Polyangium spumosum: one gene and its partner. Each later gene encodes a partner of the first gene's protein in a complex. Links are inferred from orthologs where the notes say so. Each region holds a gene or a part of one and is shown on either strand. Other genes may lie near its edges. The genes, in order: tsaE and tsaD.

Region 1 (14,923 bases):
CCGACGCGTAGAGGTGCCGCGCGTATTGCATCGCGGGGCCGACGCCATTCACGGTCTGCCAGGGGGAATAAGTCGTCACGGCTCCATAGGCATCCGTGAACGTGCCCCCGAAGTTGCCGGCCCGGTAGCTCGCGACGAAGTGGTTCCACTTGCCAATGCAAGTCTTGCTATAGGGGAAATAGTTCGTCTGCCAGATCCGACAATACGCGTTGAGATCCACGGTCTGGCCGCTGCTCGAATGGTGCGCGAAGCAGATCCGGTTGCCTTGCAGGTTCGGCTGATCATGGAGAATGAGGAGCAGCGGGCTGTCGTAACACGAGATGGTCCCGAGCGCCTGCGCCGCCTCGCCCACGTTCTCCTCGTCGCCTTGCGCCTCGACGTCCGGAGCGGGCATCGCCGGGTACATGACCTCGGCCAAGGTGAGCTCGCGGGTGTACACCTTCTCCGACCCGTCCTCCTGGAACACGACGACGGTCTCGGTGAAGACCTCGCCCTCCGCCGCGCCCTCGACCGGATCGGCGACCTCCGCCGCGCAGCCGAAAAATCCCGCCGAGCACAGAACCAAAGCCGTCGCTTGCTTGAACAAGGCACATCCCTCCGTCACGTTTGGCCCCTCCAAGAGCAGCGTTCGTGCCCAGCTCGAAATGTGGAGATTCGCGGGCTCTCCCGCCTTCCGGCGGCGCACGCCCGCGGGCCGCACGCGGGCGGTCCCACCGACGTCACACGCGAGGGACACGCCTCAGGGACGCGCCGCGTGGGCCTGCTCGACGCGCCGCTGGCAGCTCTCCAGATCGGCCCGCGCCATGGCCTCGGAGACGTTCAGGATCTCGATCCGGCGCTCGACCGGCATGCAATACGTGGTCGCCGACCAGAGCTTCGGATCCGACGTCCCGGCGAGCGGCTCGAGGTCGGTCCACAACCACGCGGTCCCGTCCTCCGCCGCGGCGACGACGCTCTTGCCATCCGCGCGGAACGACGCACGATTGTAGCCTTTTTCCGCCCCGCGCAAAACCACCGGCTCGCCCGTCCCGTCCACATTCCAGATGCGGACCGTCTTGTCTTGCGAGGCCGTGACGATGCGCCCGCCATCAGGACTGAACTCCGCCCAGTTTACCCAATGCCGGTGACCCCGAAGGGCGAAGAGCTCCACGCCGTCCTCGACACGAAAGACGCGCGCCGTATTGTCCCACGAGGCCGTGACGATGCGCTCGCCGTCGGGGCTCCACACCGCCGAGCCAACCGTGTCCTCGTGCCCGCGGAGCACGAGCGGCGGCGCGCGGCCCTCGACGCTCCAGATACGCGCGGTCCTGTCGGCCGACGCCGTCACGAGACGCTCCCCGTCGGGGCTCCACGATACGCACCAGACCGTATCCTCGTGATCTCGGAACACGAAGGGCGCGGATTCGCCCTCGGCATTCCATATCCGCGCCGTCCTGTCCGCCGAAGCCGTGGCGATTCGCTTGCCGTCGGGGCTCCACACCACCGACCAGACCGTGTCCTCGTGCCCACGAAAGACACGCGAGGGCGCCCCGCCGTCGGCGCTCCAGAAACGCGCGGTCCTGTCGTCCGACGCGGTGGCGATGCGTTTGCCGTCGGGGCTCCACACCGCCGACCAGACCGCATCGTCGTGACCCCGCAGGACGAAAAGCGCCTCCTCGCCGCGCTCGCTCCAGATGCGCGCGGTCCTGTCCGCCGACGCGGTAAGGATTCGCTGCCCGTCGGGCCGAAACAAGGCGGATGACACGGTATCCTCGTGGCCACGAAGAACCACGGGTCGATGTGCCCCGCCATGGGCCCGGTACATCCGCGCCGTCTTGTCCTTCGACGCCGTGACCACACGCTGCCCGTCGGGGCTCCATTCCGCGGACCAGACCGAATCGCCGTGCCCGCGGAGCACCAGCGGCTCGCCCTTGCCGTCCGCCCTCCATACCCGCGCCGTGAAATCCTGCGAGGTCGTGACGACGTATTCGCCGCCGGGATCGAAGCTCGCGGACCAGAGCCAGTTGTCGTGACCGCGGAGTACCAGCGGGTCGCCCTTTCCGTCCGCCCGCCATATTCGCGCGGTCTTGTCCCTCGAGGCCGAGACGATGCGCTGGCCGTCGGCGCTCCACGCCGCCGAGCTCACGACGTCCTCGTGTCCACGAAAAACGAGCGATTCGCGCGTCGCATCGAGCTCGTGCACACGAATCGTCCTGTCCCTCGACGCGGTCACGACGCGCCGGCCGTCGGGGCTCCACCCCGCCGAAAGGACCCCGGCCTCGTGGCCACGCAAGACGAGGATCTCTTTTCCACTCTCGGCGCTCCATACCCGCGCCGTCCCATCCTCCGACGCCGTGACGATCCGCCCGCCTTCCGGGCTCCACGCCGCCGACCAGACCCGGTCCTCATGCCCTCGAAGGGCCATGGTTTGTCCGGTCCCATCCGCATTCCATACCCGCGCCGTCCTGTCCTCCGACGCGGTGACGATGCGTCTCCCCTCGGGGCTCCACGCCGCCCACCAGACCCGGCCTTCGTGACCGCGGAGAGGGATGGTTTGTCCAGTCCCATTTGCATTCCATACCCGGACGATCCGGTCGTCCGACGTCGTGACGATACGCGCGCCGTCGGGGCTCCACGCCGCGCGCGTCAGCGGCTCCGGATGCGTGAGCACCACCTCCGCCGCGCCGGCTTCGAGCGCCCAGCGCGATAGCTCCGCCCAGCCCCGCGGCGCGTCGGGCGGCTCGATTTCACGAAGGAGCGCGAGCACCGTCGTCGGATCCCCCGAGAGCTCGCGCGCCGCGGCCATTCGTGTCGCATTGCGCGCCTGCCGAGCCTCCGCTTGCGCCCGAACGGCCTCACGATCCGCGCGGATCGCCAGATACGACACGACGACCGCGATCGTCGCGAGCGCAGCGAACGCCCCCGCCCCGATACGAAGACGCAGCCGCCGCGCCCGATCCGCGTAATCGACGACGGCGCCGAGGTACCGCGCCTCGCCTCGCGCGAGCTCCCCCGAAAACCTCGCCTGAAATCGCTGCGCATCCGTCGCCGCCTGCCCGCGCCAGAGCAGATCGTCCGACGCGCCGCTCGCCTGCCATTCCCGCGCCGCGTGCCGCAACCGCGATAAAAATGCCGCGTCCTCCCCGTTTTCGTCGAGCCACCGCGCGAGCGAGGGCCAGCCGCCGATCAGCGACTCGTGCACGATCTCGACCCGCGCGTCCGCCTTCCCGCCGCCCTCGACCGAGAGCAGCCGCGCCTCGATCAAGCGCCCGAGCCCCCGCTCCATCTCCGCGGGCGCGCCGAGCTCGCCGAGCTCGCCGAGCGTCGCGAGCGCCCGCGTGCGCTCGGGCGTGACGAGCCGGAGCAGCGCCGCGCGCGCGAGCTTGCGCTCCTCGGGGGACATGGCCGCGAGCACCGCCTCCGCGTGGCCCGAGAGCGCCCCGGTCACGCCGCCCATGCGACGATGACTCTCCTCCGTCAAGATGCGCCGCTCCCGATCCCGCGTCTCCCACAGCCGCGCCGCGGTGAACGAGAGCAATGGCAGCGCCCCGGTCGTGTGCTCCAGCGTGTCGAGCATCTCCTCGACGAGCGCGGGGCTCTCGAATGCGTGGTCGACCGCCTCCAGCGGACGCACGAGCGCCTCCCGCAACCCCTCTCGGTCCATCGGCGCGAGCAGCATGATTCCACGGCTGAATGCGCCGAGCAGCCCGCGCGCCTCGGCCACCCGGTCGAGGAAATCGCTCCGGATCGCGACGATCACCCGCAAGGGCGACCCCGCGTCGTCGGCCACGCCCGCGAGGCACGAGAAAAACGCGAGGCGCTCCTCGGCGCTCGCCAGCGTGAAGAGCTCTTCGAGCTGGTCCACGAAGAGCACGATACGTTTTTGCTTCCGCCGAGCGCGCATCCGTAATCGTGTCCCGACGAGCCCGGGCTCCCGCGCGAGCCTCGTGACGAGCCCCTCGCGATCCTCGGCGAGCGGCGCCTCCCGCGGGGCCACCGCTGCCTGCGCGTCGTGGCTCGACGTGTCCGGGGCCCGCGAAAGCAGGAGCTCGGCGAGCGCGCAAAGCGGCCTCGGACCCGGGCGGATCGTGAAGGCCTCCACGGCGTCGCCCGAGCGCCCGAGCGCGGGGATCACGCCCGCGCGCACGAAGGACGATTTCCCCGCTCCCGACGGCCCCACGACGGCGATGAGCGGCTCCTCGGCGAGCCTCCCGACGACCTCCGCGATCGCGCGGGAACGACCAAAAAACCGGGAGGCATCGCTCTGCTGAAATGCGGACAGGCCCGCGTACGGGTTCTGCGCTTCGCCCGCTCGCGCCCGCCCCGACGTGGGCAGGAGCGCTTCGAGCTCGTCGAGCAACACGCGGGCGCTCTCCAGCCGATCTTCCTTTTGCTCGATGAGGCAACGGTCGATGATCGAGCCGAGCTTGCCGAGGTCGGGCCGCAGCTCGCGCAGGCTGGGCATCGGCGGGCGGCGCTCGCCGGAAGGGGCGTTCGCCAGGGGGTTTTCCCCGAGCACGAGCTCGGCCAGGAGGACACCTACGGCCCAGATATCGGTCCGGTGATCGACGGGCGAACCCTCCCATTGCTCGGGCGACATGTACGACGTGGTCCCGATCCGCGCGCCCTCCGCGGTCAGGGCCGGATCGTCGTCGTCCGGATCGTTCGCCCCGTGCGTCGTCGTCTCCGGCGCGCCCACGCGCTTCGCGATCCCGAAATCGAGCACCTTCACCACGCCCGCACGGGTGAGCAGAATGTTCGCCGGCTTCAAATCGCGGTGAACGATGCCTCGCTCGTGCGCGAAGACGAGCGCGCGCGCGACCGGGATCACGAGCTCGACGGCGCGGCTCGGGGAGAGCCCTCGGCGCCCGTGGTCCTCGGCGAGCAGGACGTCGAGCGTCTCGCCCTCCAGGTATTCGAGGACGAGGTACGGCTTTCCGAAATGCTCGCCGAGCTCGTGGATGACCACGATGTTCTCGTGCGAAAGTTCCGCCGTGGCGCGCGCCTCGACCAGGAATCGCTCGGCGCGCGCGCCCGTGTGCTCGGTGATCAGCTTCAGGGCGACCCGGCGGCCGAGCGACCGGTCCCGGGCGAGGAAAACCGTCCCCATGCCGCCCCGGCCGAGCGGCCGAATGATCTCGTAATGCCGGAGGATCGATCCCGGTCCGATCGACGCCTCACGCGTGGGGCGCGGGTGGGGCGCCGTACCGTCCACGGTGGCCACGGTCGCCGCGGGATCCCGGGGGCCGAACTCCTTCGTCACGCGCTCGACTCTACACGGGATTGCGGGCCGCCCCCTCGCTTGTTAGCATCGGCTGCCCCGGGCCGCCGGCCCAGCGAGACGCCGCGCATGAGCACCACCGAGGAGAAAGCCCCTGTCGTCCGGCGGGGTCCGGCGCGGGCCCCGCGGCTTCGCCTGGTGTATTCGGGCGACGTGCTCGTCCCGCCTTCGACGTTCGTGGTCTCGCACGGCGAGACGCCCATCGGGCGTGATGTCCCCGCGGGTGTTCGGCTCGCGCAGGACGGCCGCGCCTCGCGCCTGCACGCGACCTTGCACCGCGGCGCGCTCGGCATGCTGCGGATCGTCGACGAAAAAAGCCGCAATGGCACCTACGTCAATGGGCGGCGCGTCGAGGAGGCCTCCCTCGCGGACGGCGATGTCCTCTCGGTCGGCGATTCTCATTTCGTCGTCCGACTCGAGCCGGAGGACCTCGGCGACGCGCCCGTGCCGGCCCTCGTCGGCACCGCGCCGTGCATGCGCGCGCTCCGCAGGGCCATCCACGAGGTCGCGCCCACGCGGGCGACGGTCTCGATCCTCGGCGAGAGCGGGTGCGGCAAGGAGGTCGTCGCGCGCGCGCTCCACGACCTCGGCCGCCCCCAGGGGCCGTTTGTCGCGGTCAATTGCAGCGCCATCCCGGAGACCCTGGCCGAGAGCCAGCTCTTCGGCCACGTCGCCGGCGCCTTCACCGGGGCCGTGGCCCGCCCCGGGCTCTTCCGCGCGGCGCACGGAGGCACGCTTTTCCTCGACGAGATCGGCGACCTGCCGCCCGCCCTTCAACCCAAGCTCCTCCGCGCGATCGAAGACCACGCCGTTCTCCCCGTCGGCGCCACGAGCCCGATTGCGTGTGACGTGCGAATCGTCGCCGCCACGAACCGAGACCTCCGGGCCGCGGTCGAAGGCGGGGCCTTCCGAGGCGACCTCTTCGCGCGGATCTCCACCTTCCTGCTGGAAATCCCCCCCTTGCGCGCGCGCCGCGAGGACATCCTCGAGCTCCTCCTCCACGCGCTCGGCGCGCCTCGCCGGCGCCTCTCGTCCGCGCTCGCGGAGGCCTTGCTCCTGCACCCGTGGCCCTTCAATGTCCGGGAGGTCCTCGCGCTCGCCGCGCAGCTCCGCATTCGCGGCGGCAGTGCGGACGTGCTCGACCTCGACCTCGTCGAAGGTCGTCTCACGCCCGCGCCGGCCGCGACGGGCGACACGGACGAGGACGACGAGCGCGAGGAAGCCGCCGCCGAGAAGGAGCCGCCGCCGGGCCGCGTGGAGCTCGAGGCGCTGCTTCAGAAGCACCGGGGCGTCGTCGCGGACGTGGCCCGCGTGATGCGCCGGTCGCGCAAGCAGGTGTATCGGTGGATCACGGAGCACGGGGTCGACGTGCGGCGCTTTCGGGGGTGAGTCGTCTCGGCGAAAATCGAGCCGACCTCAACGCGCCGCGGTGAGCGGCAAGCAATGGCGCAAGGCCTGTCGGACCGTCGCGAAGGTGCGGAGCCCGCCGAGGTCGATCGGGGAGGCCGACAAGGTCCGCGCCACCTCGCCGCGTATGCCGGAGAGGTGGCATTTCGCGCCGAGCAGCTCCACCGCCGACACGATGCGCAAGAGCGCGTCCGCCGTCTCGGCGTCCACCGTATCGACGCCCGTCACGTCGAGGATCACGCTCCGCGTCGACGAACGGATGACCTCCTCGAGCAGCGTCGCCGTGATCGTCTGCGTTCGCCGCGGGGAGAGCGCGCCGATGATCGGCATCGCAAGGACGCCGTCCCAGACGCGCAGGAGCGGCGTGGACAATCGCTCGAGGGATCGCTCGAGCTCCTTTTGAATCGTGCTGCCCGTCGCCGCGAGCGCGCGTCGGTAGGGATCTGCCCGCGTGTCCCACGCGTCTTCCGGCTGGATCTCCCAGCGGCACACCTCCGCGCCGGCCGCGGCGCATTGCGTCTCCACGCAGAGCATCGGCCGATCCATGAACGCCGACGCGTAACCGGAGGCGTATCCCGCCAGCGTGAAGCATACCGGGGCGCCGCTCTCGCCGATGTGCTCCCGATGGATCTCCGCCTCGTAGGAGCTCTCCCACGCGCCGTACATGTGGAACGACCCCTCGGCTCGATTGAAATGGAGGTGCTCCGGCTTCGCGAGGACGAGCCCCTCCCATGAATGGAGCACCGGGCCCGACCCGACACGATCTTCGTCCGTGTCCCAATCGAACATGGCGTTGAGCGCGACGTAATCGCCTTGCCCACACCGATGACCGAACTGCGCGAGGACGCTGTTCGTCATCTCGAGGCCGAGCCGCTCGAACAGCAATGCGCGCAGCACGCCGAACGCAGCCTGCCGGAAGATCAACATCCGATCCGGGCCGAGGCGGATCTGGCCCTCGTGGGGGGAGAACTCCAGCATCTTACGAAGGTCGATCTCGCCAATTTTCATACAGGACGGAAAACTGACTGGGTTCCTGGGATTGTCAACCACGTTCCCGGAGGCGACATCTCCCTCGCTCCCCCGCAGAAAAGGCGGTACATCCTCCCCCGGCATGCGTCTCCGCGCCCCCGCTTTTGCCCTCGCCGCTCTGCTCCTCCTCTCGGCTGCGCCCGCCCTCGCCGATCGTGTCGTCGTCCTGCCTTCGCAGGGCGGCGCGGCGCCGGCGGCGCGCCTCGGGCTCGATCAGGACCTCATGCGTGGGGCGGCCTCGTTCAACCATCAAATCGCCTCCGAGGTCGAGACCCACGCGGCCCTCGTCCGCATCGCCGACGGCGTCGCCGATACCCCCGAGGAGTTCGCCTCCGTCGCCAATCTCCTCCGCGCGAGCTGGATCCTCGCCGCCAAAGTCGAGCCGGCACAGGCCACCACCCGCGTCGAGATCTCCGCCTACCTCGCCACCCTCGGCCGCGTCGAGTCCGTCGCCCGCGACGTCGACCCCCAGAAACAAGCCACCCAGGTCCAGGAGATGCTCGCCGTCCTCATGCGCCCCGAGGGCGTCGGCGTCGGCGCTTTGCCCTGGGAACAGGCCCTCCCGCCGCCTCCGCCCCCGCCTCCCATCCCGCCTCCGCCGCCGCCTCCTCCGCCGCCTCCTCCGCCCCCGGTCGGCGCCGCGCCGCCCTTCGACATGAGCCAGTTCATGCCTCCGCCGCCTCCTCCGCCGCCGCCGCAGCCGGCCAAAAACGAGGTCACCATGAACTACCTCGGCGGCTCCCAGAAGGCCGTCTGGCCTCCGTACACCGCGGGCAAGCCCGTCTTTTTGACCGCCCTCCTCGGCGTCTCCGGGGCCGCCTCGTCGCCGGGAGGCGCCGCCGGCAGCTCCGGGGCGTTCGCCTTTGGCGTGCGGGGCGGTTATGCGATCGGCGCGTCGGGGCTCGAGCTCTTCGCCGGCCTCGCGGGCAACGTCGCCGGCCCCCCCGCCTTGTGGGTCGACGTCGGCGGCCGCTGGCTCTTTTCTCCCATGATCCGGACCGCGCCCGACGGCCGCAAGGAGGGTTTTTCCTTTCACGTCGGCCCCGAGCTCTTCCTCGGCCCCTTCGTCCGCCTCGGCAGCACCGTCACCGCGCCGAACGGCGTCACCTACGAGGGGCGCAGCACGGGGCATTTCTCCATCGGCGCCGCCCTCGACCTCGTCTTCGGCATCACGCCGTCGCTGCGCATCGACACCCAGCTCGGCAACCTCCGCTTCGTGCCCACGGACGACGGCACCATCGTCCTCATGGGCGCGACCGCGGGCCTCACGTATCGCTTCTGAGCCCTCCCGCCGTGCCCACGATCGTCCCGCTCCCCACGCGTCGCGCCACGATCCGGCTCGCCCGCGCCGTCGCCGCGGCGCTCGTCCCGGGTGACCTCGTGATCCTCGCGGGCGACCTCGGCGCCGGGAAGACCTTCTTCACCCGCGCCCTCTGCCGCGCCCTCGGCGTCCCCGCGAGCGAGCCCATCACGAGCCCCACCTTCACCCTCGTCCACGAGCACGAAGCGCGCCTGCCGATCGCCCACGCCGACCTCTACCGCGTCGGCGACGAGGACGAGCTCGCGCAGCTCGGCCTGCGGGATCGGCGCGGCGAGGGGGCCGTGCTCGTCGTCGAGTGGGGCGCGCCGTATGCGGCGGCGCTCGGCGGGGACGCGCTCTCCGTCACGTTCGAGGTCGCGGCGGATGGGACGAGGCGGGCGCGGCTCGAGGCGGGCGGCGCGCGCGCCTCGGCGCTGCTCGCGGCCGTGACGGGCGCCGGACGGCCGTGATACAGAGGTCCTCGCGTGGACGACTCCGAGCCGAAGCTCTTGCAGCGGATCCTGGATCCCGTGCTCGGCTTCTTCGAGAACATCGGGACCACGGTGAGCTTGACCTTCCAGACCGTGGCCTGGCTCTTCCGCCCCCCGTTCCGGGCGAGCCAGATGCTCGCCGCGATGGATTACATCGGCGTGCAGTCGACCTTCCTCGTGGGCCTCACGGGCCTCTTCAGCGGCATGGTCGTCGCGCTCCAGTCGGTCTACGCGCTCAAGCAGTTCAGCGCCGAGGCGAACGTGGGCGGGATCGTGGCCGTCTCGCTCATGCGTGAGGTCTCGCCCGTGTTCTCGGCGCTCATGATCACGGCGCGGGCGGGCAGCGGCATGGCGGCCGAGCTCGGCAACATGCGCGTGACCGAGCAGATCGACGCGATCACCACGATGGGCGTGAGCCCGGTGCAGTACCTCCTCTCGCCGCGCCTGCTCGCGGGCGTGATGATGGGCCCGCTCCTCTGCATGCTTTATTCGACCATCGGCATGATCGGCTGCTACCTCGTGGCCGTCGCCTGGCTCGGCGGCGACTGGGGGTTTTTCCTGCGCAGCATTCACGACTTCGCCCGCCCGCGTGACCTCTTCATGGGCCTCGTGAAGGGCGCGATTTTTGGTTTCCTGATCGCGTCGATCGCCTGCCGCCACGGGTATTTCGCGTCCGGCGGCGCGCGCGGCGTGGGTATGGCGACGACGCGGGCCGTCGTCGAGAGCTGCGTGGCCATCCTCGTGGCCAATTACGTCCTCACGCAGGTGATGCTGGGAGACATGTGAAGCATGGCGAGTCCGGACAAACACGCGCCCGCGGGCCTCGACGTCGAGGCCTTGAACGACGAGCTCGCCCGCGAGCACCCGATCGACGCCTATTACGAGCGCTCGTTCTTGCCGATCCGGCTCATCGAGAGGGGCCGCCTCGCCATCATTCGCCGCTTCATCGGCCCTGCGGACGGCCTCGACCTCGCCGAGATCGGCTCGGGCGGCGGGCACGTCCTGCGCATGTTCCCGCGGGCCCGCATCACGGCGATCGACGTCTCCGACGTCTTCCTCGACACGGCCCGGAAAAACCTGGCGGGGTACGACGCGCGTTTCTTGAAGGGTGAGGTCGACAAGATGGACCTGCCGGCCCGCTCGTTCGACCGGATCATCTGCACCGAGGTCCTCGAGCATTGCGAGGATCCGGGCGCGATCCTCGGGGCGATCACGCGGCTGCTCCGGCCCGAGGGCGCGGCGGTCATCACGGTCCCGAACGACCCGCTCATCCTCGGCTTGAAGGGCTTCGTCCGCAAGACGCCCATCGGCTGGGCCCTCGGGGATCGCATCGAATGGGGCGGCGACCGGTACCACCTGCACACGTGGACCCCGGCCGAATTCGAGCGCCTGCTCGAACGGTTCTTCCGGGTCACCCACCGCGCCGCGTCGCCGTCGGACCTACTCCCGATCCGGGCGTGTTTCCGCTGCGTGCTCCGGTAGCGCCGCCCCCCCCGAGCGGGGCTCACTCGTGCGTGACGGTCAGCTCGTAGGGGTTGACCCAGTTCTTCGCGAGCTCGCCGCCCGTGTCGAAATCGTTGTAATAGAGCGACACGAACGGGGAGACGAGCACGTAATAGGTGCCGGGCTCCGTGATCTCGGCCTCGATCGTCTTGGGCTCGGTCTCCAGGGCCAGATCCCCGGCGAGCTTCGTCTCGCCGTCGGGCCCGTACATGTCCAGCGACAGCGCGATCGGCGTGTCCAGGGTGGCGCGCAGCATGCCCGGCCTGTCCACCTGGACCTCGTAATAATCGTAATGCGCCTCGTAGGTCGGCCAGGCATTCTCGACGTACCCCGCGAGCATGTAGGCGCTGAGCGGCTTGCCGAGGGCGATGCTCCGCGCCTCGGCGGGCGTGTCGTTCGGCTCGAAGCAATCCACGGCCGCGTGGAACTTCCAGTCGTAGGTGACCTTCTGCGGAGGGTCACCCGTCGCGACGCCGGTCTCCTCGAGCCGCACCGAATACGTCATGCCGGGCGTGACCACGAAGCGCCGCGCGGCCACGCCGCCCTCGCCGCTCGCCGAGCCCGAGATGTCGCCGTCGGGGTCCGTGGCGGCCATGAGGCCCATGAAGAGCTGCTCGCCGTGCCCGCGGACCTCGACGTACCCGCCGCCCGCGTCGTTCGGCACGGTGAACGTGAACGTGTGCGTGTTCGCCTCGGCCGTGGCCTCGAAGCCGTCCGTACCCTCGGCCGCGGTCGGCTCGTAGCAGGTGGCCTCGTGATCGCCGCCGCCGCCCTGTCCGCCGCTGCCGCCCTGTCCGCCCTGACCCCCGGCGCCGCCATTACCAGCCTCACCGCCGTCGCCGCCATTGCCGCCGCCGCCGGGGTTGTTCGTCGTGATGATGCAGCCGGACAGGAGGGCGAGGGACGTGAGCAGGGTGCAGAGGAACGTGGTCGTGCGCATGTAAAAGCCTCCTCGAAGCAAAAGGCGCCCGGTGACCGGGGCGCGCCGCCTGATGTAGCCGCCTCGGGCGGGAGAAGCCTTCGACGAAGCTCGGTCGAAGCTTGGCCCCCCTCAGCCCGCGTCGATGATCCGCACGGCGTCGGGCGGCAAGCAGAGGACGTATCCATGCCCGCGGCGCGAGAGCACGAGCCGCCTGAGGAGCGCGTCCCGATCGAGTGATTCGAGGCTCGCCAGCCGCTCGCCGCTGCCGCTCCGCGCGATGAGGCCTCGCAAGAGCGCCTCGTCGAGCGCGCCGTCGTCGAGCAGGCGCCGGACCGCGTGGCGGATCGCCGTGACGAGCGGCGCCACCACGCCCGCGCTGCCCACCGCCTCCTGGATGTCCCACACGTGCACGACCTGCGAAGGGCTCGCCGCCAGCGCGGCGAAGGCGCGCGCCGCCGCGGCCTGGAGGTCGAGGTAACGGCCGGCGAACTGCACGACGCAGGCGTCGCCGTCCCGGGTGATGACGAACGCAGGCGAGGCCGCGGCCTCGCCGGGCGCGCCTTCGAGCGGGATCGGGCTGCAAAACGGCTCGGTCTCGGCGGGCCCGAGCACCTCGAGCAAGACGGCGCCGATCTGCAGGCGCGAGCCCTCGCCGAAGCCACGCGCGCCGCCCGGCTCGAGGGGCGCGCCGTCGAGGAAGAGGCCACTCGACGTGGAGAGGTTCTCGATGCGGAGCGGCGGCACGAGCGCCCCGCGCGGCCCGGCCGTGATGCGCGCGTGGCGCCGCGAGACCGAGGGGTGATCGAGCCGGATCTCCACGCCCGGCTCGCGCCCGATCACGCCGCCCTCGGGCAGGTCGACGACCTCTCCCTCCCGGAGGCGGCCGGGGCCGACGACACGGAGTACGCGGGCCCTGAAATGCACCTCCTGGGGATTAGCGCGGAGGCAGGGCCGCCGGCAAGGTGGCTCGCCCGCCCCGTCGCGGCCAGAAACGCGGACGATGGTGACCGACGTTCCCCTGTCGCTGGGTGTCTTCACGGCCGCGCGCCGGATCGGGCGGGGCGGCAGCGGCGAAGCGTGGCTCGGGCAGCACAGGCCCTCGGGCGCGGACGTGGTGCTCAAGATCCCGCACGCGCCCGCCGGGGGCGAAGCCGCGGCCTTCCGGCGCATCCAGGCCGAGGCGGCCATCGCCTCCGAGGTCACGGGCCCCCACGTGCTCGGCGTGCTCGACTTCGGGCGCGTCACGCCCGCCGAGTCCGCGGCCTCGCGCACGCGCCTGCTCGCGGGACAACCCTACCTGGTCCTGCCCTACGCCTCGCTCGGCTCGCTCGCGGGGTACGTCGGGCGCTTGCCGTTCGAGGCCACGCGCGTGGTGCTGCTCGACGTCCTGCGTGGGCTCTCGACCCTGCACGCGCGCGAGGTCGTCCACCGCGACATCAAGCCCGCCAACGTGCTGCTGTTCCTCCCCGAGGGCCCGCTCTCCATCCGCGCCGTCGTCGCGGATCTCGGGTTCGCCCTCGTCCCGCGGAGGACCGAGCCGCTCGGCGCGCGGGGCGGCACGCCCGGCTACATGGCTCCGGAGCAACACACGGGCCGCCTGCGCGACCTCGGTCCGTGGACGGACCTGTACGCCGTGGGGTTGCTCGCCGCGGAGCTCGTCGCGGCGCCCGAGAGGCCACCCGCGTTCGACGCGTGGATCGCGGCGCTCACGGCGGAGGAGCCCCGCGAGAGGCCCCGGTCGGCCGCGGAGGCGGCGCACTGGCTCGGGGTGATGGGCGGCGCGCCTTCGCTCGTCGCGTCTCCGGCGGAGCGGCGCGCGCTCGCCGAGGGGATCGCCGCCGCGCGCGCGGCCGCGGCGCCACGCGAGGTGGACGCGGGCGCGCTCGCGACGACCGCCCCCTTCGCCGAGGTGCTCGACGTGGCTCCGGCGGGCGAGGCGCCGGGCGGCGCGGGGCGGGCAGCGCGGGGCGCGCGGCCCGTGTTCGTCCCGTCGCTCGTGTTCCTGGACGAACCCCTCCCGCCGCCGCTGCCGCCGGGCCTCGGCGCGGGCGTGTGTGCGCTCCGCCGTCCGCCGCTCGTGGGGCAACAGGACCTGCGCGCGGCCCTCTGGGAGGCGCTCACCGAGGCGTGCCGCGCCCGCGCGCCCCGCGGGGTGATCGTGACCGGGCCCGTGGGCGCCGGCAGGAGCCGGCTCGCCGGCTGGCTCGCCGAGTCCGCGCACGAGCGGCTCGGTGCCCGGACGATCCACGTCGAGGGCCGCGACGGGGACGGGCTCGGCGCGCTCTGGGAGCGTGCCTTCGCCGGCCTCTCGCCCCGTGGTGGTGCGCGGGTCGCGCCCACCACCGAGGAGCGGCGCGCGGCGCTGCTCGCGTGGCTCGCCGCGCTCGCCGCGGACGCGCTCGCCGTGGTGGTCGTGATCGACGACGCCGAGGCCGACCCCGAAGCCGTGGCGCTCGCCGCGGACGCCCTCGACACCCCGGACGGTCGCCTCGGCCCCGTGATGTTCGTCCTCGCCCAGCGGCCCGAGGCGCGCGCGCCGGCCGCCGCGGCGCTCGCCGCGCTCGGCGCGCGGCCTCGGGTTCGTGCCTGCCCCGTGCCGCCTCTGACGGACGCCGAGACCGAGCGCCTGCTCGCCAGCTTCATCGGCTCGGACGAGCGCACGCGCCAGCGTATCGCCGCGCGCGCCGAGGGCAGCCCCCTCTTCGCCTGCCAGCTCGTGCGGGACTGGGTGCAACGAGGTTTGCTCGTCCCGGCCGCGCGTGGCCTCGCGCTCGCCGGCCCGGAGCCGCCGATCCCCGACTCGCTCGTCGCCCTCTTCCAGGACGAGCTCTCCGCCGTGCTCGCCGCGCGTGACGAGACCTTCGGCCGCGCCGTCGCCCTCGCCGTCCTGCTCGGCGGCGACGATGGCCGCGGCTGCTTCTCCCGGGCTTGCGCGCTCGCCGGCGTCTCGCCCCCGCCCGACCTCGCCGAGGTGCTGCTCGACGCCGGCCTCGCCGTCCGCGCCCCGGGGG
Region 2 (15,114 bases), on another replicon or contig:
GGAGGTCGTGGAGGAGATCCTCGAGGCGGGCCGGACCTACCACTACGGCCTCGAGGTCGGCTCGAAGCCCGAGCTCTTCGCGGGGCTCAGCGTCCACACCGACAACGAGTCGCTCATCGTCTGCAACGGCTACAAGGACGAGAACTTCATCCGCACCGCGATGATCGGCCGCAAGCTCGGCAAGAAGGTCATCCTCGTCGCGGAGAAGCTCTCCGAGGTGCGGACGATCGTCCGTGTCGCGAAGGAGATGAACGTCGAGCCGATGCTCGGCCTGCGCGTGCGTCTCTTGACGCAGGGCGCCGGCAAGTGGGCCGACAGCGGCGGCGAGCACGCGAAGTTCGGCCTGTCGACGGCCGAGATCCTCGCGGCTTGCGCGATCCTCGCGGAGGCGGGGATGAGCTCGGCGTTCAAGCTCCTGCACTTCCACATCGGCTCGCAGGTCCCCGACATCCTCGTCATCAAGCGCGCGGTGCGCGAGGCGGCGCGGCACTACGCGAAGCTGCGCAAGATGGGCCACCGCATCGAGTACATGGACGTCGGCGGTGGCCTCGCGATCGACTACGACGGCTCGCGATCGACGTTTCATTCGTCGATGAACTACTCCGTGGAGGAGTACGCGCGGGACATCGTCTTCAACATCGCGGACATCTGCGACGACGAGAAGGTCCCGCACCCGAACATCGTGAGCGAGTCGGGGCGCGCGATCGTGGCGCACCACTCGGTGCTCGTGGTGCAGGCGTTTGGCTCGATCGAGAAGACCCCCGAGGCGCCGATCGACATCCAGACCGAGGAGCACAAGCTCATCAAGAACCTGCTCGACACGCGCGACAGCCTGTCGATGCAGAACCTCGCCGAGTCGTGGCACGACATCCTCCAGGTGAAGGAGGAGTCGCAGAAGATGTTCGAGCTCGGGCTCTTGAACCTCGACGTGAAGGCGCGCGTCGAGGCGCTCTTCTGGGAGACCGCGGAGCGCATGCAGAAGCTCATCGCGGTGCTCGATCCCGCCGAGGTCCCGGAGGACGTGGTCCTGCTCCGCGCCAAGCTCGCGGATCAGTACATCTGCAACTTCTCGGTGTTCCAGTCGCTGCTCGATCACTGGGCGCTCGGCGCGCTCTTCCCCGTCGTGCCGATCCACAGGCTGCACGAGCGTCCCTCCGCGGAGAGCACGCTCGTCGACATCACGTGCGACTCGGAGGGCAAGGTCTCGAAGTTCATCGACCTCTCCGACGTGAAGGAGACCTTGCCGCTGCACGCGCTGCGCGGCGACGAGCCGTATTACCTCGGCATCTTCCTCACCGGCGCCTACCAGGACATCATGGGCGACATCCACAACCTCTTCGGCCGGGTGAACGAGGTGCACGTCTTCCTCGATGACGACGAGGAGTGCGGCTACTACATCGAGGAGACGATCGCGGGCAACCAGATCCGCGAGGTCCTCGCGCTCACGCAGTACGACACGCAGAGCCTCATCGCGAAGGTGAAGGCCCAGGTCGACGGCGCGATCAAGCAGGACCTCCTCAAGCCCACCGAGGGCATGCGCCTGCTCGCCGACTACGAGCGTGGCCTGAAGGATCAGACCTACCTGAGTTTCTGAGCGCGCCCCCGCCCGGGTCCGGGAAAGGTGGGCATTCCCGCCGAGAACTCGACGCGACGGAAGGGCATGTTCGTACGGCCTGTGTCAGGATGCCCGCCCAGCGCCACCACTGAGGCGATCCGTCGATGCGATCTCCGCTGCTGCCGATATTCCTCACCGTCTTCGTCGACGTCCTCGGCCTGACGCTCATCCTCCCGCTGCTGCCGTATTACGCGAAGGACTACGGCGCGTCGGACCTGCACGCGACGCTTTTGACCTCGGTCTACGCGGCGGCGATGTTCGTCTCGGGGCCGATGCTCGGGCGGCTCTCCGATCGGATCGGCCGAAAGCCCGTGCTCCTGCTCAGCCAGGCGGGCACGCTCGTCGGCTGGTTGACGCTCGCGGCCGCGACCAACCTCGAGATGCTCTTCGTCGGCCGCATCATCGCGGGCCTCACGGCGGGCAACCTGAGCATCGCGCAGGCGTACATCTCCGACGTCACGAAGCCCAACGAGGAGCGCACGCAGGCCTTTGGCTTCTTCGGCATCGCCTTCGGCACGGGCTTCTTGCTCGGCCCCGGCATCACGTCGTTGCTCTCCTGGCTCTTCCGCGATCACCCCGATCCGCTCTTCAAGTACAAGCCGCCCACGCTCGCGGCGGCTGGCTTGAGCCTGCTCGCCATCCTGCTCACGGCGTTTTTCCTGCCGGCGCGCAAGCCCACGGCCGTCGCGGCGCGTCGCCTCTCGGGCATGGCCGAGTACCTCGCGCGCCCTGGGCCTCGCAAGCACCTCGCGGAGTTCTTCTTCTTCAGCGTCTCGTTCGCCGCGCTCACGGGCGCGCTCGGCGTCTACCTCAAGCGGCAGTTCAACTACGAGCTGCACGAGGCGGGGCTCGTCTTCGGCCTCTCGGGGCTCATCGGCGCGATCGTGCAGGGCGGGCTGCTCAAGCGGCTCGTGAAGAAGCTCGGCGAGGAGCGGCTCACCGCGATTGGCCTCGGGACCATGGTCCTCGGGTATTGCCTGCTCGGCCTGGCGACGAGCATGGGGTTCCTGCTCGTGCTCGTGGTGCTCGGCTCGTTCGGCGCGGCCGTGGTGCGCCCCAGCGTGACCACGCTCATCACGAAGAGCGTGCACACGAGCGAGCAGGGCGCCGTGCTCGGCGTGAGCCAGTCGCTCGGCAGCCTCGCGCAGATCGCGGGCCCCGCGGCCGCCGGCTGGCTGCTCGATCGGAACCAGGTCGTGATGTACGGCCTCTTCTGCGCCGGCTTCAGCCTGCTCGGCCTCCTGCTCGCGCTTCAGCGCCGCGAGGGCGATCGCCCCGTGGAGCAGGCGCCCGCCGAAGGCTGAAAGCCGAAGGCTGAAGACCGAAGGCTGATCACCGCCCCGCCTCGCGCAGGCAGTACCGGAGCCCATCCTTCAGGTTCCGCAGCGTCTTCACCTCGCCCATCGCGACCCCGAGCGTGACCACGGTCTGCGCGACCGCGGGCCGCAGCCCGGTGATCACCGTCTTCGCGCCGACGAGGCCCGCGGCGCGGGCGATCGCGAGCAGCCGATCGGCCGTGCTCGTATCGACCACCGGTACACCCGTGAGGTCGATGATCAGGAACCGCGCCCCGCGGTCGACCACGCTGCCGAGCGCCGCGTCCATCATCTCGGCCGCGCGACCGCTGTCGACGACGCCGACCACGGGCAAACACAAAACGCCCTCCTGCACCTCCAGGATGGGCGTGGAGAGCTCCCGGATCGACGCGGCTTGCCGCTCGATGACCGCGAGTTTGTCGTGCAGCTCCGCCTCGCCGTGCTTGCGCTCGGTGATGTCGACGAGCGCCGCGGCGAACCGCATGAGCTCTCCTGCCTCGTTCCAGAGCGATTGAAAGGTGCTGGACGCCCAGAGGTACGAGCCGTCCCCGCGCCGCAGCCGCGCCTCGAAGGAGGTCTCGTCGCGGCGCGCCCCGATGTGCTCGATGAAGAGCAGCCGCGCGCGCTCGAGGTCCTCCGGGTGCACGAAGGGCGCCCAGTCAGCGAGCGTCTTCGGGGCCATGTCGGCCGTGATGCCGAGCAGCCGCAAGAGGCCGTCGGACACGTAGATGGGCTGCGCGGGATCGGACGGGTTCTTCGGGTCCCGCGGCACGTAATCCCAGAGCCCGTTCTTCGAGCCTCGCATGAGCAGATCGAAGCGCGAGAGGCTCTCCTCGGCGCGGGCGCGCTCCCGCTCGACCTCGGTCCGGTCGAGGGCGATGCTGAGCACACCACGCAGGCGCCCCTCCTCGTCGGCGAGCGGCGCGTTGTGCCACTCGCACACGACCGTCCGGCCGTCCTTCGTGATGTTCTCGGCCACGCCGTAGCGCCCCGGCGTGAAGTTGCCGTCGCGGTACGCATCCGACTCCTCGCGGATCCTCGCCCGGTGGGCGGGGGGGACGATGAGATCGAAGAGCATCCGGCCGAGCGCCTCGGAGCGCGCGAAACCAAAGAGCCGCGCGGCGCCGGCGCTCCATTCGACGATCTGGCCGCCGGGCTCCATCTCGATCATCGCGACGGGGGCCCTCCGCAGGTACGTGTCGAGGCGCCGCGCGGCGGTGACGGTGGCGCGCCGCGGCTGCTCGATGGAGCGGGCGATGCAGACGACGAGCCCGTGCTCGAAGACGACCCGCATGGTCCATTCGAGCCATTTGTACGAGTCGTCGGCGCACCGGAAGCGCGTCTCCTGCACGATGGCGCCCTGGGCCTCGACCGAGATACGCGAGGTGCGCCGGGCTGGATCACGGTCCTCGGGGTGCAGCCGATCCTCGAGCTTCATGCCCTCGAGGGCCGCGACCGAGAACCCCGTGACCCGCTCCCATGCCCCGTTCGGCTGGTGGATCCGGTTGTCCGGATCGAGCACACAAAACAAGGCCGGCGCCTTATCGAAGAAGTCCCGCGGATCGATCCTCTGGCCTTGGGCTTGGGTTTCCATCGAAGCGTCCGACAGTCTACCAAGGGCACGTGGAGAGCGGTGGCGGGAGAGAGGGGCCGAGGGCACAATCGGCGCGCGATGCACGTCGAGAACCAGCGGATGACCGGGGAGCGAGCGCGACGAGGGAGCACGATCTCGCTGCTCGCCCTGGCGTCGATCACCTCCGGTTGCAACGACGTGGACCGCTTCTCGACGCGCCCCGACGAGGCGTACTGCGGCGCGATCACGCTGGGCAGCCCGTTCCGCGAGGGGCTCAGCCCGCGCGTGCAGATGCGCCTGACGCTCGACGCGAGCTTGCTCGACTCCGATCTGCCGCCTGGCAGGCTCTGGACGTTCGAGGCGGCGACGCAGACGAGGCCCGAGCGGCGGCTGCTCGACGGCGCCGCGCTCCGCCCGATCCGGCCGCTCGCGCACGACGCGCTCTCGCATTTCGAGATGGGGGACGGTCGGGAGCGGAACACGCTCTTCGCGGTCTCGCCGAGTGATCCTGCGGAGGAGGCGATGCTCGCGTTTTTGTCGCTCCGCTCGGACAGGGGCGTGGAGGTGCGGCTCGTGCGCGCGGGCTCCGAGGCGCAGGAGGCGGGCGAGGGTCGGAGGACCGTGTTCGGGATGTTTTCGCTCACGCGCCGGGAGGGCCAATGCGGGTTTTAGGGATCGAGACGTCGTGTGACGAGACGGCGGCCGCCGTGGTGACGGAGGCGGGCGTCGTGCTCTCGGACGTCGTGCGCAGCCAGGTCGAGGCGCACGCGCCTTATGGCGGCGTCGTGCCGGAGATCGCCTCCCGCGACCATGCGCGCGCCATCGTGCCGGTGATCCGCGAGGCGCTCGCGCGGGCGGGCATGCAGCCGGGCGACGTCGACGGCATCGCGGTCACGTCCCGGCCGGGCCTGCTCGGCGCGTTGCTCGTGGGCCTCTCGGCGGCGAAGGGGCTCGCGTTCACGACGGGGAAACCGCTCGTCGGCGTGGATCACCTGGTCGGGCACCTGCTCGCGGTGTTCTTGCGGCGGGGCGAGGCCGAGGCCGAGGCGCCGGTGCCGGCGTATCCGTTCATCGCGCTTTTGGCCTCGGGCGGGCACACGGCGCTGTATCGCGTGGACGCGCCGCGGCTCTCGGCGATCCGGGAGCTCGGGGCGACGCGGGACGACGCGGCGGGTGAGGCGTTCGACAAGACGGCGAAGCTGCTCGGGCTCGGGTATCCGGGCGGGCCTGTGGTGGATCGGCTGGCGGCGACGGGGGATGCTTCCCGGGCGAAGGACGCGGTGCCGCGCTCGATGGCGCATCGAGAGAGCCTGGAGTTCAGCTTCTCGGGCGTGAAGGCGTCGGTCATGCGGCACGTGGCGACGCGGGGCAAGCCGCCCGAGGGGCAAGCGCTCGCGGACCTCTGCGCGGCGTTCCAGGCGTCGGTCGTGGGCACGCTGGTCGACAAGGCCGTACGCGCGGCGAAGGTCGAGGCCGTCCCGCGGATCGTGCTGGGCGGGGGCGTCGCGGCGAACCGTGGGCTCCGCGCGAAGATGGCGGAGGCGTGCGCGCGGCAGAAGCTCACGTTGTTCGTGCCGTCGTTCGCGAGCTGCACGGACAACGCGGCGATGATCGCCTACGCCGGCGCGTTGCGTCTGGCAGCGGGTGAGCGGGACGACCTCGGCCTGGAGCCATCGACGAAGACGGCGCTGCCGCGGGTGACGCGGAAGGGGGCGGGGATACGGTAGGGCTCTTTTCCGGGGAGGAAGGGAGGTTCGGGAGGGCCCGGGGGCTCGGGGAGCGGGAGGAGGACGAGCGGGAGGTGGCGAGGGGGCTCCCACCGCGGGAAGGCCGGGAGGGGGCGCGGGCGGGGAGCGTGGTTCTGTAAGGGGGAAGGGTGTTTCCCGGGGAGAGGGGGGATCTTCTCGGGGAAGAAGGGGGCGAGGGGCTTCCGGTTGACACGTACGCCCGCTCGCTGTCGGAATGCCCGTCATGCGCTGGGTCGTCCTGCTCGTCGCCTTTTTCGTCTCGGCGTGGCTCCTCGGGTGTGGCGCGACGTCGGCGAATACGCAGGCGTGGGCGCAAGCGACGCCGGATGGCAAGCGCGTGTTTCGTGTTTGCCGGCGCCACCCCGGCGTCGATCCGAATGCGCGTGCTTGGTACGAGCTCGGGGACGGGACGCCTCGAACGGCGTTTCAGCCGGTCGAGGAGCTGCTCGAGAGTGGCCCGGTCAAGGCCGTTTTTGTTTACGACCCGTATGCGCCGCCCGAGAGTCGGAGGCTGCTCGGGATCGCTCATCAGGATCTGCCCTGCGATAAACCGCCGCCGCCGCCGCCGCCACCACCACCGCCGCCGCCACCGGAGGAGGAGATTGCGGCGAAAGCTTCGGAAGCGGCGCCGGCCAAGCGCACGACGGTCCGGACCGAGGTTCGGCGGGCGGGGAAGAGGCCACCGGATCGACGATTCATCGGGCAAACGGCGTCTGCGCCCGAGCCGGCTCCTGCGGGGGATGACTGGAAGCTCAGCCCGGAAGAGGCCGCCGCGCTCCAGGACAACCGGGTCAAGGAGTGCCTCAAGGGGGCTTGCCATGCTCGGCATCAGAACTTCCGCAAGGACTGGAAGCACCGAGTCAAGCTGTATGACGGGGTGTCGAAGTCCACGGGGAGCGGCCGCGGTGGGGCAGCGCCTCCACCCAAGCCTGCGGCCCCGCCGCCGAAGCCAGCGGCCAAGGCCGCGCCGGCGCCGGCGCCTGCGCCGAAGCAGGCGGCCAAGGTCGCGCCTGCGCCGCAGCCAGCGCCGAAGACGACGGTCAAGGCGACGACGCGGCCCGCGTCGGGGAGCAGCACCAGCGGCGACACAGGATCTTATACGAACACGCACGCCAGCGGGAAAACGTACGATGGGAAAGGTAGTCGAGAGCGCTCCCAGGTCTCCGGTCGTCGCATCGAGCGGAAAACCGGAGACCAGCACGTAGCAACAGACTGGAGGCCCGCGCCGAACGGGAGAGAGGCCTTCAAGGAAGAGGCACGCCGGCTGAAGGAACATGGTGGTCCGGGTCGCCCGGACAATCATAACAAGATCGAGTCTCCCGGAAAGAAGTTGATCGAGCAGGAGAAATGATGGATTACCCCGACGATGCCGATGGAGATGCCCTGCGTCGCATAGCGACACGGCGCGACATGTCGAAGCCGATGGATATCGACTTCGTCGTATCTGTCCCGGATCGAGCTGCGGGCGCGGAATTGGCGCGTTTGGTGGCGAAACGTGGCTATGTTCCGTCACTCGAGTTCGACAAAGAAGCTGAGGAATGGATCTGCTACTGCGCCAAGCTGATGGTTCCCACATACGAGGCGGTCGTTGCTGCGCAGCGGGAGCTCGATGAGCTGGGCGCAGAGGTGGGGGGGTACTCCGATGGATGGGGGACATTCGGAGAGTGAGCGTCGACGAGAATAGGCAATGACATGCAGATCCACGACCGCGGAGAACCCCTGAGCGAACAGGCCCTCCAAGAGCTGGAGGAAAAGCTCGGCGTGCGCCTGCCCGAGCCCTATCGCCGCTTCCTGCAAGAGTATAATGGTGGCAGGCCAGAGCCGGACATCCTCGACATCCCCGGAGCCCCCTTCGGGGGCGCGGACGTCAAGGGGTTCTTCGGTGTGGGAAGAGATGACGAAGTTGAGGAGCTTCTCTGGCTCAAGGAGGAGCGGGCGGCTAGCATTGGCGATGATGTGCTCGCGATCGCGCGGGATTCGGGCGGAAGCCTCTTCGGCATCGTCACCGAGGGGGAGCAGCGAGGCCGCGTGTACTTTTTCGACTACTACGCGGAATGGGAGCCCTACTTCGTCGCCAGCGACTTCGACGCCTTCCTCCAGAAGCTGCGCTCGCTGTCGCCCGAGGAGCTCGCCGAGATCAAGCAGCTCGCGGCGGCGAACGCGGCGACAAACGCGGAGCTTGACCCCGACAAACCGGTCGAGTAGGGTGCCCGGCAGAGACATGGACGCCAAACTCGACCTCGGGCCGGTGTACGCGCCCCCCGTCGCCTCGCCGCCCGACGCGCCGCTTCGGCGGAGCTTCGATGCGTTCGGGGTGCCGTGGGATCCGATTCGCCCTCCGCAATCCAAGAGAGCGCCCCCACACACCTCTTGACGGGGCGCACCTTTCCATGCTGACTGGCCGTATGGCCAAGCAGGTGACGGATAGGCAGGGTGCGGTGCTCTTCGTCGCGTCGGCGGCGGATACACACGCCGCGCGGCTGCAACAGAATTTCGAGGCGGCGTTCGCCGAGCATCTGAAGCCGGGTGAGGTGATGCCCAATGTCGCGCTCGTGGCCGCGCTCGTGGGGAGGCGGCTCCGCGCGGTGAATGCAGCGCTCGTCGAGAAGAGCGACGCCTACGACAAGGAGCTCTCCGATGACGCAGGGCCCCGCGAGCGGCGGGACGAGGCGGCCGCGACGTTGACGAGCGAGGTCGTCGAGATCCGAAGCACGCTCGAAGCGACGTTCGGCCCGGGGATCCTGCGGGAGGTCGGGCTCGATGGCAAGACCGAGGTCGAGCCCAAGGCCATCCTGGCGAAGGCGAAGCGGCTCGTCGACGCGCTGGGGAAACCCGCGAGCGCCTGGCCAAAGCCGCGACGAAAGGGCGTGACCATCGACCCCGCCGCGTGGGTCGCCGACCTCGTGGCTCCCATCATGACGCTGGAGAAAGCGCTGACGGACGTGGCGCGCGAGGCGCGAGAGGCGCAGGCCGCGAGCGACGCGAAGACCACGGCGATGGCCCATAACGACGACGTATTCTCCCGGTCGGCGGGATGTCTGTCAGGGCTCTTGCGGCTGGTGGAGGAGGACACGCTCGCGCGACAGGTGCGGCCGTCAGGACGGCGCCCAGGTCGCGTGGCAGAGCCGGAGGAAGAGGCGAACGGGGAGGACGGGGATTCGGGGGCGTAAACGGGGCGACGAGGCACGGAAAGCGCCTCAAGCTCCATCCTCCTCCATCACCCGCATCAGCGCCCAGAACATCGCCTCGCCGTCGCGCTCCCGTTCGAGCGTCTTCCCATGCGCGCGCGCCCATTCCAGCGCGAGCGCCAGCGGGATCCCCGCCTGGCTCTTGCCCGTGAGCTCCGCCGTGACCTTCGTGAGCGCGTCGCCCATCGGCACAGGCCGCGGGGCGATCTCGATTCCAGGATCGAGCGCCTCGCAGAGCGCGGGGTCCGTCACGGCGTTGTATTCGCGACACGCGATCGGGCGCTCCTCGTAAATGCTACACAGGTCGCCCTCGAGGAACGGGCAATCGATCCGGAGCTCGTAATACCGCCGGCTCACGTCGTCCCACGCAGCCCTCGGCGTCGCCTCCCTCGAAACAAGCGCGGCCCTGCCCTTCGGCGCCCGAGGATCCACGAGCCCCGCGTGCTCCAGCCGCTCGATCGCCCGGACGAACCGCTCACGCACCTCGGCCCGGCGCGACTCCGGCATCGCAGCCACGACCTCCGCGAGCCGCCGCGCCTCGATCGGCGAGACCGGCACGAGCTGGCGGCAACAAGACGTGCAGCCCTTCTGGCACGAGATCTCCTTGCCCTCCGCCCGCGCATGCGCCGTCGTGATGGCCAGGATCGACGCGGAGAGCGAGCGCGCCAGCGGCAAGAGCTCATGGAATGCGGTGCGACCAACCCGCACCTTGCAATCGACCTCGTGCTCCTCGCCGAGCACGTGGAGGTGCACCTTCGCGTCCTCGTACGCCTTGCGAGATTGTTTCACGGGCACACCGCGGGCAGCCCGCCCGGGGCGCCGCCCCGGACCCCGCGAGGGGGCTGTCCGCCCCCCTCGACCCCCGGACCAGGGCAAGCCCTGGACGCGGGGTGGGAAAACTGCGCGGTGCGCAGTTTACCCAGCAGATGCAGAGGCACGAGGCATCGAAGGGAGGAGGGCACGTGGCGCAGGATGATGCCAGAACACGCGGGGCGGGAGAAGCGCGTCGTTCGTGGCCTCGATTTACGCAGCCCGATCGAGCGCCGCCGCCTCGTCCGGCTCGAGGAAACACCGCAACGCCTCGATCGAGTCACGCGACACGATCACCTCGCCGCCCGGGGCCAGGTGGACGAGGAGCTGCACGAGCGGAGGCGCCGCCTCCGTGACCACATTTTTCACGACGTCGAAGTCCGGCGCGCGCTTCGCGAGCAGGACGTACGCCGCCGCCGCGCGGAGCTCCGGGGCTTGTCCAAGGTCAGCCACGATCGCCGGGAGCTCGCCAAGATCAACGGGCGCCTGCTCGCGATACCCCGCCCGTTTGTCCCCCGCCGCCCCCACCGCCGCGAGCGCCTCGATCCACGCCACGATCGGCCGACCCTGCCGCGCGAGCGCCCGCGCCACGGGCGGCGCAGCCGAGATCGGCCCCGCGCGGCGCCGGTTGTACGATTGCAGGAGCGAGGCGCCGCTCGCATGAGCGCCCGCGCCGAGCAGCGGCACCCGCGCGAATACGCGCCCGCCCTCGTTCATCAGGGTCAACGTCGGAATGCCGCGCCAATCGGGCTCGATCTGCGCGGGGCCGAGGAGCACCCACGGGTAATACGTGACGAACCCGGACGCCGCGCAACGCACGCCGGCCTCGTCGAGCGCGAGCTCGACGCGCAGGGCCCGCAAGAACGGACGCACGAGCAGGATCGCCGCGGCGAGCAGCGTGACCGCGACGAACACGAGCGGGATGAGGTAGATGTCCTCGTCCTCGAAGCTCCGGTCGACGACGGAGCCCCACACGAGGTACGCCATCAAGAGCGCCGCGAGCCCGCCCGTCATCAAGGCCCGCTTCACGGGCACCGCAGGCAGCCCCGTCGGCCGGAGCGAAGGCGCGACGAGGCCCCGACGATGGCGAAAGCTCGTATCGGGCTTCGCAGCAGGCGGAATGGCGTCGAGGAGCAAGGCAGGGCTCGACTACCGCCCGAGGGTGACCTTCGGCCGCCCGGTCGGGCCCTTCGGCGCTTCCTTCTTCGCCGGCGCCCGGCGCACCTCGACGCCGCCGAGATCCAGCGCCGCGAGCTCCTTCTCCACGACGGCCGCGTCGCCGACCACGATCACCCGCATCTGATCGGGCCGCAGGTACTTCTCGGCCACGCGCTTCACGTCCTCGGCCGTGATCTTCGAGATCCGCGAGGGCCGCGTCGCGAGCTCGTCGAGCGGCAAGGCATGGACCGCGAGGGCCGCGAGCGTCCCCGCCGTCTCCCCGGCCGTCTCGAAGCGCGCCGGGAGCTGCCGGACGAGGTTCGCCTTCGCGGCGTCGAGGTCCTCGGCGGGCACGTTCTCCTGCCGCAGCCGCTCGATTTCGGCGAAGATCTCCTTCACGGCCTTGGCCGTCGCCGGCGTCATGATCGCCCCGCCCGCGGTGAAGGGCCCGGAGCCGTGGCGCATGTCGAAGCTGCTCCGGGCGCCGTACGTGTAGGCGTGTTTCTCGCGCAGGTTCAGGTTGAGCCGGCTCGAGAACTGCCCGCCGAGCAGCGTGTTCATCACCATCAGGGCGTCGAAGTCCGGGTTTTTCCGGGGCACACCCACGAGGGTCACGGCGACGTACGATTGCGTGGCGCCCGGACGATCCACGACGAACACGCGCTTCTCGCCCTTGCCGACGGCCGGCGGCACCTTGAGCGCCGAGGCCTTCGTCGCCTTGCCCTTCCACGCGGAGAAGCTCTTCTCGACGAGCGCGAGGGCCGCAGCCTTGTCGATGTCGCCCGCGATCGTGACCGTCGCGTGCTCCGGCCGGAAGAGCGCCTGGTGATGGCGCGCGAGATCCGAAGGCGAGAGCGCCTTGACGGCGGCCTCGGTGCCGATGAGCGGCACCCGATACGGGTGGCCGATCGGGTAGAGCCGCTCGGTGATGGCGTTCTGGAGGAGCGCGTACGGCTGATCGGCCTGCTGCAGGATCGCCGTGAGCCTGCGCGCGCGCTCGCGCTCGAGCTCGACCTTGTCGAAGGCCGGGTTCAGCACGACGTCGGCGAGGATCGACACCATGTCGGCCGCCTTGTCGCGGAGCGCGGTCGCCGTCACGCCCACGCCGTCGTGATCGGCCCACGCGCCGTACCGGACGCCGAGCGCGCCGAGCTCCTCGGAGAGCTTGATCGCCGAGCGCGACTTCGTGCCGGCGAGCAACATGGACGCCATGGTGCTCGTGAGCCCCGGGGTCTTCTCCTGCTCGGCGCCGCGATCGACCACGATGTTCATCGCGACGACCGGCATCTCGCGGCGCATGACGTAGAGGACACGCAGGCCATTCGAAAGGCGCGCCTCCTCGATCTTCGGCGCGATGAAGGGCATGACGGGCCCGCTCGGGGGCGGAGCCTTGCGGAAGGAGGGATCCTCGGACGGCGGCGCCGCCTCCTGGGGCTTGTCCTGCGTGGCCACGGGCTCGGCCGGCGGAGACGACGGCGGCGGCACCACGGGCTGCGGCGTCGTGCAGGCGGCGAGCGAGAGGCCGACGAGGGCCAGGATCTGCGAGCTTCGAGCGAATTTCTTCACGGCGTCCCTCCCACCAGGCGACCGGCGCGCGGCGCATCCGCGACGGGCCGCACGAACGTCACGACGCGTTTGTCCTTGGGCAGGTACGTCGCGAGCGCCTTCGTGACGTCGCCGGCCGTGACCTTCTGGTACCGGGCGAGGTCTTTCTCGAAAAACCCGGGATCACCGACGCGCCTGTTGTACATGTTCAGGAGATCGGCCCGCCCCGTGACGCGCTCGGCGCTGAAGACGAGGCCCGAGAGCGTACGTGTCCTCGCGCGATCGAGCTCCTCGGCCGCAGGCGGCGCGGCGCGCAGTTTGTCGAGCTCCTCGTCGACCACCTTGAAGACCTCGTCGAGGTTCTTGTCTTTCTGGAGCGTGACCGTGATCTCGAAGACGCTGCCGAGCTCGGCGGACTCCTGCGCCGCGCTGACGCTCTGGGCGATCTGCATGTCGTAGACGAGCCGCTTGTAGAGGCGGCTCGATTTGCCGCTCGCGAGCACGTCGGAGACCATGTCGAGCTCCGCGTCGCCGGACACGAAATGCGGCGGCGTGGTCCAGGAGATCACGAGCCGCGGGAGCGTGACGCCCGCCTCGACGTCGAGCCGCGTCTCCTTCGTGAGCGGCGAGGGCACGGGCCCGCGGACGGGCTTCGGATCGGCCCCGCGCGGGAGGCCCGCGAAATATCTGGTGACGAGCTCCTTCGCCTTCGCCGGCTGGAAATCCCCCGCGATGACCAGGGTCGCGTTGTTCGGCACGTAGTACCGCTTGAAGAAGTCGCGCACGTCGTCGAACGTGGCGGCGTCGAGGTCCTGGGGCGTGCCGATCGTGAGGCGGTGGTAGGGGTGCGTCTTCGGAAAGAGCGTGCCGCGGATGAACTGGCGGACGAGGCCGTACGGGGCGTTTTCGTAGTTCTGCCGGCGCTCGTTTTTCACGACCTCGCGCTGGCTCTTGAACGTCTCGTCGTTGGCGTGGTCGAGCAGGTAACCCATGCGGTCGCTCTCGAGCCAGAGCGCGAGCCCGAGCTCGCCGGACGGGACGGTCTCGTAGTAGTTCGTCCGGTCCGTGTTCGTCGTGCCGTTCCTGTCGCTCGCGCCGGCGCGCTCGAGGTAACGGAAGAACTGGTCCTCGCCGACGTTGCGCGAGCCCTGGAACATCACGTGCTCGAAGAGGTGCGCGAAGCCGTTGCGGCCGGGGCCCTCGTCCTTGGAGCCGACGTGGTACCAGACGTTCACCGCGACCACGGGCGTGCGGTGATCCTCGTGCAGGATGACCTCGAGGCCGTTCGGAAGGACGAACTTCTCGAAAGGCAAAGACACGCGCATGCTCGACCCCGCGGCAGCGGCGGTCGCAGGCGGCGCGTCGGCCGTGGCCTGGGCCAGCGAGAGGCCCGTCGGCACGGCGATAAGGGCGAGGGACACGAGCCCGAAGGCGGCCCTCCTCGAGTTTCGACGCAGCATTGCGGGCCTTGTAGCAAATTCTCGGGCGGGCGGCCCCCAGGATCGGCGCCGTCCGGGCCTTCCGGGAACTCCAAGCAGCAAGCTGTTGTCGCGCTCCGAAGACCAGCCTAAGCCAGGCACAACGAGAGCGAGACACCCATGCGTATGCTCTTTCCTCTGATCCTTCTCGTCGCCATGGCTGGATGCGCCCCGACCGCGGCATCCACCCCCGGCCCCCAGACGCCCACGAACGCAGGCGACACGCCCCCCACCCCCACGAAGACGACCCCGCCGGGCGCGACGGCTCAGCCCGACGCGGGCAAGCCAGGCGGCGACAAGAAGCCCTACCGCGAGGAGGAGCTCGCCGAGCCGAAGTTCGACCTCGTCATCACGCCCCTGCCCCCGGCCCCGAAGGGCCTGGCCGCGGCGCCCAAGGCGTGTGACGTGTTCCTCAAGCGAAAGCTCACGGAGGCGCCCTCCTGCGCCGAGCCGGCGCGAGCGCTCGAGGCCCTCGACAAGGCCCTCGCCGAAGGGAACGTGGACAAACGTGACGCGATGCTCGCCGGCCTCGAGTCGTGCGCGGGCCTGCCGCCCGGCGTGGCGCGCGCCCTGCGCGCCGAGCTCGCGCCCATGGCGTGCGCGGACGTGATCCTCGAGCCCGTGATCGCCGCGCCCCCGAAGGGCATCGACGGCGCCGTCTACACGACGATGCGTGGCCTCGC

Evidence for each region.
Region 2: the proteins of tsaE (region 1) and tsaD are in contact, whole or in part, in a crystal structure (PDB 6N9A), measured with the Thermotoga maritima proteins. The link is inferred for Polyangium spumosum from one-to-one orthologs. Residues at the interface, in WP_004082108.1 of Thermotoga maritima: Leu37, Gly38, Lys46, Lys57, Val59, Lys60, Ser61, Thr63, Phe64, Thr65, Leu66, Met67, Val69, Pro71, Tyr82, Arg83, Leu84, Asp86, Asp88, Phe89, Asp93, Ile128, Asp130, Glu131, Arg134; in WP_004082750.1 of Thermotoga maritima: Cys10, Asp11, Arg49, His50, Leu82, Gly84, Gly135, Gly136, Glu154, Thr155, Leu156, Asp157, Asp158, Ser159, Glu162, Asp165, Lys166, Arg169, Leu170, Tyr175, Lys213, Thr214, Leu217, Tyr218, Gln221, Arg222, Asn324.

What each region holds. Positions count from the first base shown.
Region 1 is NZ_WJIE01000006.1:434,271-449,193, forward strand. What follows is about bases 7,965-10,727. They hold tsaE (tRNA (adenosine(37)-N6)-threonylcarbamoyltransferase complex ATPase subunit type 1 TsaE), read left to right. Parts: upstream 7,965-8,989; coding sequence 8,990-9,466; downstream 9,467-10,727. Other genes in these bases: GF068_RS43675 (hypothetical protein), read left to right, coding at 7,965-8,978; GF068_RS22815 (MlaE family ABC transporter permease), read left to right, coding at 9,482-10,273; GF068_RS22820 (class I SAM-dependent methyltransferase), read left to right, coding at 10,277-10,727. In the rest of the region: GF068_RS22780 (hypothetical protein), read right to left, coding at 1-604; GF068_RS47110 (nSTAND1 domain-containing NTPase), read right to left, coding at 740-5,242; GF068_RS22790 (sigma 54-interacting transcriptional regulator), read left to right, coding at 5,330-6,649; GF068_RS22795 (XylR N-terminal domain-containing protein), read right to left, coding at 6,677-7,645; more of GF068_RS43675, read left to right, coding at 7,779-7,964; more of GF068_RS22820, read left to right, coding at 10,728-10,969; GF068_RS44320 (hypothetical protein), read right to left, coding at 10,992-11,930; GF068_RS22830 (FHA domain-containing protein), read right to left, coding at 12,042-12,836; GF068_RS22835 (serine/threonine-protein kinase), read left to right, coding at 12,913-14,923. UniProt on the Escherichia coli protein: Required for the formation of a threonylcarbamoyl group on adenosine at position 37 (t(6)A37) in tRNAs that read codons beginning with adenine.
Region 2 is NZ_WJIE01000001.1:1,423,043-1,438,156, forward strand. What follows is about bases 4,244-7,197. They hold tsaD (tRNA (adenosine(37)-N6)-threonylcarbamoyltransferase complex transferase subunit TsaD), read left to right. Parts: upstream 4,244-5,163; coding sequence 5,164-6,231; downstream 6,232-7,197. Other genes in these bases: GF068_RS05900 (PAS domain S-box protein), read right to left, coding at 4,244-4,525; GF068_RS05905 (hypothetical protein), read left to right, coding at 4,625-5,176; GF068_RS05915 (hypothetical protein), read left to right, coding at 6,476-7,197. Outside these bases: speA (biosynthetic arginine decarboxylase), read left to right, coding at 1-1,594; GF068_RS05895 (MFS transporter), read left to right, coding at 1,720-2,919; more of GF068_RS05900, read right to left, coding at 2,948-4,243; more of GF068_RS05915, read left to right, coding at 7,198-7,603; GF068_RS05920 (ribonuclease E inhibitor RraB), read left to right, coding at 7,600-7,920; GF068_RS05925 (SMI1/KNR4 family protein), read left to right, coding at 7,945-8,457; GF068_RS05930 (hypothetical protein), read left to right, coding at 8,643-9,422; GF068_RS05935 (YkgJ family cysteine cluster protein), read right to left, coding at 9,450-10,229; GF068_RS05940 (hypothetical protein), read right to left, coding at 10,464-11,387; GF068_RS05945 (insulinase family protein), read right to left, coding at 11,400-12,974; GF068_RS05950 (M16 family metallopeptidase), read right to left, coding at 12,971-14,413; GF068_RS05955 (hypothetical protein), read left to right, coding at 14,552-15,114.